DNA from 2 places in the Robertmurraya sp. GLU-23 genome. Region 1 is predicted to be linked to the other one. Evidence: a T-box and tRNA genes for the amino acid it is inferred to sense, from the RefSeq annotation. Region 1 holds a T-box; the other holds one or more tRNA genes.
What was found. The T-box of region 1 lies ahead of leuS (leucine--tRNA ligase). A T-box ahead of a tRNA ligase gene usually reads a tRNA of that ligase, here a tRNA-Leu.
Positions count from the first base shown of each region.

Region 1 (3,386 bases):
TCTATCCGATGGCGCTTAGTTTGTTTAAACAAGCGAACTTGCCACGACGTTTCATCCCTGCAGCATTAGCCTTTGGATCAGTTACCTTTACGATGACCTCTGCGGGCTCGCCTGAAATCCAAAACTGGATTCCAATTGATTATTTGAATACTTCTCCTTATGCGGGATGGGAAGTTAGCTTAATTGTTGCCGTATTTATGATGATTTTTGGTTATTGGTGGCTAAAGCGCATGATTACAAAAGCGGTGGAAAAAGGAGAGCACTTTGTTGAACGAGATGGTGATCCGGTTAATGAAGAAAGAGAGCTACCAAATCCTTTAATGGGGATTTTGCCGTTAGTCGTAGTTCTTGCAATTTCATTTATTTTTCATGACTCCTTAAAGCAATCGGCACTTATTATTGCACTTTTGGGCGGTGTTATCGCGACATATGCCCTTAACCGTAAATATTTTAAAAACTTTTGGAGTGCTGTTTCAGAAGGAACTCTTGGTGCTTTAATTGCCATAGGTAATACAGCTGCTGTTGTAGGATTTGGCGGTGTTGCGAAGGCAGTTCCTGCTTTTGGAGTGGCTGTTGACTTTATGACGAGCATTCCAGGAAGCCCTTTAATTGGAGGGGCAATAGCCGTTAGTGTCATTGCGGGTATGACCGGTTCAGCCTCTGGTGGTCAAGCGATTGCCTTGCCATTACTTGCTCCTCATTACATGGATATGGGAGTTAATCCGGAAGCGCTCCACCGAGTCGTTGCGATTTCATCTGGAGCATTGGACTCTCTCCCTCATAACGGATATGTCGTCACAACTGTTCGTGCCATTTGTGGGGAAAGTCATAAGGATGCCTATAATCCAGTTGGTGCCGTAACCGTCATTGTACCTACTTTAGGTGTAATTCTTGCGATTATTCTATTTTCTTTAGGTGTAGGTATCTAGAAAGGAGTTTCTCATGAAGGACCAACCGAGTGTTTTTGTGACGGGGGCAGCCCAGGGGATAGGATATGAGATTAGTAGAAAGTTTGCTGAGCAAGGTGCAAAGATTGTCTTAACGGATGTTAATGAAGAGGCGGTTGTCGCTTCAGCAAACGAGCTTCGAGGGTTAGGTTTTGAGGCAATAGGAATCAAATGCGATGTAACAAAGGAAGAAGAAATTATTGCAGCGATTGACCATGTGATTTCTCATTTAGGATCCATTGATGTGTTAATCAATAATGCAGGACTTCAACATGTATCATATCTTGAGGAATTTCCAACAGAAAGGTTTGAGTTGTTGATAAAAATCATGTTAACAGCACCGTTTATGTTAACAAAGCATGTGTTGCCTCATATGAAAAAACAAGGTTTCGGTCGAATCATTAATATGGCATCTATCAATGGGTTAGTTGGGTTCGCTGGTAAAGCCGCATACAATAGTGCGAAGCATGGAGTGATTGGGTTAACGAAAGTAACAGCCCTAGAAGCAGCAACCTATGGAATTACGGTGAACGCTCTTTGCCCAGGTTATGTGGACACTCCACTGGTACGTAATCAGCTAGCAGATCTAGCCAAGACAAGAGGAGTAGAGTTAGAAAGAGTTCTCGAGGATGTTCTCTACCCCCTCGTCCCACAAAAACGCTTGTTAACTGTTGATGAGATTGCTAGTTACGCGATTTTTCTGGCAAGTGAAGCGGCGAAAGGGATTACTGGTCAAGCGGTCGTTATTGACGCAGGCTATACGGTTCAATAAAAAATACACACACACTACTCCTTATCTTCATATGCTACAAAACACAACTTGCATCGAACTAGAAAATACACTACAATAGCATCATACTTAAATATGTGGTGACCATGATAAGGAGTAGTAGTGAGAAATACCTGAAAGTAGAGAGTTGACGGATGGTGAAAGTCAACCAGGTGTCCATGAACTCGCCTTTGAGTCGCAAGTGTGAAAGAAAGTAATGCTTGCCGTATTCCGCGTTAAGGATAATGAAGCGAGTGACTTGTGCACTAATGTGGGTGGTACCGCGGGAGATTCTACATAATCCTCTCGTCCCTTTTTATAGGGACGGGATTTTTTGCGTTTAAACAAGTATTTTTAGGAGGAATTAAAAGTGAGCTTTAATCATCAAGAAATTGAAAAAAAGTGGCAGAGCTTTTGGGATGTTAACAAGACGTTTCAAACTAGTGAAGAAAAAGGTAAGCGCAAATTTTATGCGTTAGATATGTTTCCATATCCATCTGGAGCTGGACTGCATGTAGGGCATCCAGAAGGGTACACAGCAACAGATATTTTATCACGTATGAAGCGTGCGCAAGGCTATAACGTTTTACACCCAATGGGATGGGATGCGTTTGGTCTTCCAGCTGAGCAATATGCATTAGACACAGGGAATGATCCTGCTGAATTCACGGCATTAAATATTGCCACATTTAAGCGTCAAATCAAGGCATTAGGTTTCTCATACGATTGGGATCGCGAAGTGAACACTACAGATCCTGAATATTATAAATGGACACAATGGATTTTCTTAAAGTTGTTTGAAAAAGGCCTAGCCTATATTGATGAGGTAGCCGTAAACTGGTGTCCAGCTCTTGGAACGGTATTATCAAATGAAGAAGTAATTGATGGAAAAAGTGAACGTGGTGGTCATCCAGTTGAACGACGTCCAATGAAGCAGTGGGTATTAAAAATTACTGCGTATGCAGATCGTTTATTAGAGGACTTAGAAGAACTTGACTGGCCAGAGAGCTTAAAGGATATGCAACGCAACTGGATCGGTCGTTCTGAAGGTGCCGAGATTACTTTTAATATTGAGGGTAATGATGGGCAGTTTACGGTCTTTACAACAAGACCTGATACATTATTCGGTGCAACGTATGCGGTATTAGCACCAGAGCATTCATTGGTTGAAAGAATAACGACAGCTGAGATGCGCGACGCGGTTCAAGCATACATTGAACAGATCAAGAGCAAGAGTGATTTGGAGCGTACCGATTTAGCTAAAGACAAAACAGGTGTATTTACAGGTGCTTATGCAATTAATCCGGTTAATGGAGCGAAAATGCCAATCTGGATCGCTGATTATGTACTTGTTAGCTATGGAACAGGAGCGATCATGGCGGTACCTGGTCATGATGAGAGAGACTACGAATTTGCTAAGAAATTCGAATTACCAATTGTGGAAGTCGTTGCAGGTGGAGATGTTTCCAAGGAAGCTTATACAGGTGATGGTGAGCATGTAAACTCTGACTTCTTAAATGGAATGAACAAAGAAGAAGCGATTTCTCGTATGATTGCTTGGTTAGAGGAAAAAGAAATCGGAACGAAGAAGGTTACGTACCGTCTACGCGATTGGTTATTTAGCCGCCAACGCTATTGGGGAGAGCCAATTCCAGTCATTCACTGGGAGG
Region 1 covers NZ_JBRKCV010000017.1:45,081-48,466, reverse strand. The annotation lists gene ACVBAX_RS20475 (GntP family permease) at 1-929, shown strand, start outside; gene ACVBAX_RS20470 (3-hydroxybutyrate dehydrogenase) at 943-1,719, shown strand; T-box leader at 1,815-2,033, shown strand; gene leuS (leucine--tRNA ligase) at 2,087-3,386, shown strand, end outside.

Region 2 (3,386 bases), on a different contig from region 1:
AAACAAGGAATAATGATTGAAACAGCTTTTTTACATAATCACACGATAACTGGTGATCCACATAAATTCCAGCAAATACTTCTGAATATCTCGAAAAATGGTATCGATGCGATGAAGTCTGGAGGTATATTATTTTTGTTCACGAAAGAGGATGAAAATGGAGTCCATCTAAGTATTACAGACACCGGTATTGGTATGACCACAGAACAAGTAGCTAGATTAGGGGAGCCGTTCTTTTCATTAAAAGGCAACAATGGGACTGGTTTAGGAATGATGGTCGTATTTCGGATTGTCGAAAGCATGAGAGGCACTGTGCATGTGGACAGCAAACCGATGAAAGGCACAAGAATTACCCTTTCCTTTCCTATTAAAGAATCCTTTAATACATAAAATGAGCTCCTACCAAATGGTAGGGGGAGATCTGTTTTGAAGGGGTTTTCTTAAAATACATGTCGAAATGACAGTCGTATGGCATCTTTATTGGTATATTAAAAAGAAATAAATATTCGATATATAAATCACATCATTTTTACACAAGATGTGTTGTCCTTAATCGAGTGATCAATAAAAGGTAAATAAGCGGAGAATTTTCGGTTAATTGCAGAATGGAGCTCGTTTCGGGGGGAAATAAGGGGAGGTTCTCCGCTTATTCAAAGTAAAATCTCCTATTTTCGAATATTTTGAGCAATTAGGCGGAATATCTCCGCCTATTTAAGCCTTTTTTAAGCTTGATTACTAATTAAACGGAATTTCTCCGTCTATTTATCAGTTCGGGTGCTTAACCTGATCCTCCAACCGAAAGTGCGGACCCTCTTGTAATTATTTTAGAAAGCACCTGAAAAATGGAACCCTTTACCCTAATATTAGAAGCTCTTTATATATGCAGCACGCAACCAGATGCTTTCAAATACATTGACTTAAATATATATATCCCTTAAACTTCTATTAATTCTAACAAGAAAGGATGTTTGAATTTGAGTTTGGAACAGCACTCTATTCCCACCTACTCTCTTAAAGAAAAGGCCATATCTTTTCTTCAGCTCGTAGCCTCTGGGAAAGTTAGTGAAGCATATGAGAAGTACATAGAAACTGAGTTTCGTCACCACAATCCCTATTTCCGTGGTGATGCAGATTCACTTAAGCTTGCAATGGAAGATAATGCAGCTCAGTATCCCCACAAGATATTAGAAGTCAAACTAGCTATTCAAGAAGGGGATACTGTAGCAGTTCACTCCCATGTAAGGCAGAATCCAGATGACCTTGGAGGAGTAGTTGTACATATCTTTCGTTTCCAAAATAGCCGCATCGTTGAAATGTGGGATATAGGTCAACCTATACCAGAGGATTCCCCTAATGAGAACGGGATGTTTTAAACAAAAAAATCCTCACAAATCATATTTACAACAAGATTTGTGAGGATTTTATCTTTTTAGATACCGGTGGCCGGGGTCGAACCGGCACTCCAGAGGAACACGATTTTGAGTCGTGCGCGTCTGCCAATTCCGCCACACCGGCATAATTCAATTGTAAGGATCGCTATTCGCTTCGCAAAAAACATTGGTGCCGAGGACCGGAATCGAACCGGTACGGTAGTCACCTACCGCAGGATTTTAAGTCCTGTGCGTCTGCCAGTTCCGCCACCCCGGCGTATCTTAGCTATATTAAATAGTGAATCATAGATGCAATAATTGGAGGCGGCAACCGGATTCGAACCGGTGGTAAAGGTTTTGCAGACCTCTGCCTTACCACTTGGCTATGCCGCCAAAACTTGGAGCGGAAGACGGGATTCGAACCCGCGACCCCAACCTTGGCAAGGTTGTATTCTACCACTGAACTACTTCCGCAAATGGCTGGGCTAGCTGGATTCGAACCAACGCATGACGGAGTCAAAGTCCGTTGCCTTACCGCTTGGCTATAGCCCAATGAAGAATTTTATATATAATGGGGCGACTGATGGGAATCGAACCCACGAATGTCGGAACCACAATCCGATGCGTTAACCACTTCGCCACAACCGCCATATTAAAAAGTTGGCAGGGGTAGTAGGAATCGAACCCACACCAAAGGTTTTGGAGACCTTCGTTCTACCTTTAAACTATACCCCTAAAATGGTGGAGGGGGACGGATTCGAACCGCCGAACCCAAGGGAGCGGATTTACAGTCCGCCGCGTTTAGCCACTTCGCTACCCCTCCATATGAATTTAATATATTCAGATACAACGAGATTGTTCATGAATAATGGTGGCTCAGGACGGAATCGAACCGCCGACACAAGGATTTTCAGTCCTTTGCTCTACCGACTGAGCTACTGAGCCACAATATGGCGGTCCCGACCGGGATCGAACCGGCGATCTCCTGCGTGACAGGCAGGCATGTTAACCGCTACACCACGGGACCAAAGTTTTTCAAGTTTCCTTGAAGTAACTTAATTGCGGGGACAGGATTTGAACCTGCGACCTTCGGGTTATGAGCCCGACGAGCTACCAGACTGCTCCACCCCGCGACAATAATATTGTTTCACTTTCGTGAAAGATAAATATTTTCGCTTTGCGAAAATATTTTGGTGGAGGATGACGGGATCGAACCGCCGACCCCCTGCTTGTAAGGCAGGTGCTCTCCCAGCTGAGCTAATCCTCCGATATGGAATGTTTTTTTCACTTCGTGAAAAAACATGGTGACCCCTACGGGATTCGAACCCGTGTTACCGCCGTGAAAGGGCGGTGTCTTAACCGCTTGACCAAGGGGCCAGTATAATAATTATGGCGGAGAGCAAGGGATTTGAACCCTTGAGACAGGTTTTGCCCGCCTACACGATTTCCAATCGTGCTCCTTCGGCCACTCGGACAGCTCTCCTAATGGCTCCACAGGCAGGACTCGAACCTGCGACCGTTCGGTTAACAGCCGAATGCTCTACCAACTGAGCTACTGTGGAATAATTAAAGTATAAATGTTACCGTCTGGCGACGTCCTACTCTCACAGAGGGAAACCCTCAACTACCATCGGCGCTGAAAAGCTTAACTTCCGTGTTCGGTATGGGAACGGGTGTGACCTTTTCGCTATCGCCACCAGACTATTTATGCGACACTATTTTATTATAATAGTTTTTCGCATTTTTTCAAGAGAAATTTTAACCATTCTCTCAAAACTAGATAATATTTTGAAGAAGAAGAAATACAGAGAGTTCTCCAAGCGGAATCCAGCTCCAACGGCTAGGGACTCGGGGTCATAAGCCAAAGCCTTCCAGAGGTCAGGACCTCTTTCAGTCTTCGTCTTATGCCTGTCGTCCCTGACCAAGCCGTTTCCGCTTTTTAGATTAAGTCCTCGATCGATTAGTATCAGTCAGCTCCACACGTCGCCGCGCTTCCACCTCTGACCTATCAACCTG
Region 2 covers NZ_JBRKCV010000025.1:50,021-53,406, forward strand. The annotation lists gene ACVBAX_RS23995 (ATP-binding protein) at 1-390, shown strand, start outside; gene ACVBAX_RS24000 (nuclear transport factor 2 family protein) at 975-1,373, shown strand; tRNA gene ACVBAX_RS24005 (tRNA-Leu) at 1,435-1,515, opposite strand; tRNA gene ACVBAX_RS24010 (tRNA-Leu) at 1,559-1,647, opposite strand; tRNA gene ACVBAX_RS24015 (tRNA-Cys) at 1,690-1,763, opposite strand; tRNA gene ACVBAX_RS24020 (tRNA-Gly) at 1,770-1,844, opposite strand; tRNA gene ACVBAX_RS24025 (tRNA-Gln) at 1,848-1,922, opposite strand; tRNA gene ACVBAX_RS24030 (tRNA-His) at 1,943-2,018, opposite strand; tRNA gene ACVBAX_RS24035 (tRNA-Trp) at 2,032-2,105, opposite strand; tRNA gene ACVBAX_RS24040 (tRNA-Tyr) at 2,110-2,193, opposite strand; tRNA gene ACVBAX_RS24045 (tRNA-Phe) at 2,240-2,315, opposite strand; tRNA gene ACVBAX_RS24050 (tRNA-Asp) at 2,322-2,397, opposite strand; tRNA gene ACVBAX_RS24055 (tRNA-Met) at 2,430-2,503, opposite strand; tRNA gene ACVBAX_RS24060 (tRNA-Val) at 2,562-2,637, opposite strand; tRNA gene ACVBAX_RS24065 (tRNA-Glu) at 2,673-2,747, opposite strand; tRNA gene ACVBAX_RS24070 (tRNA-Ser) at 2,761-2,853, opposite strand; tRNA gene ACVBAX_RS24075 (tRNA-Asn) at 2,857-2,932, opposite strand; rRNA gene rrf (5S ribosomal RNA) at 2,956-3,071, opposite strand; partial or broken rRNA gene ACVBAX_RS24085 (23S ribosomal RNA) at 3,311-3,386, opposite strand, start outside.
Region 2: it encodes a tRNA-Leu, which carries the amino acid that the T-box ahead of leuS (leucine--tRNA ligase) is inferred to sense. The anticodon was not compared.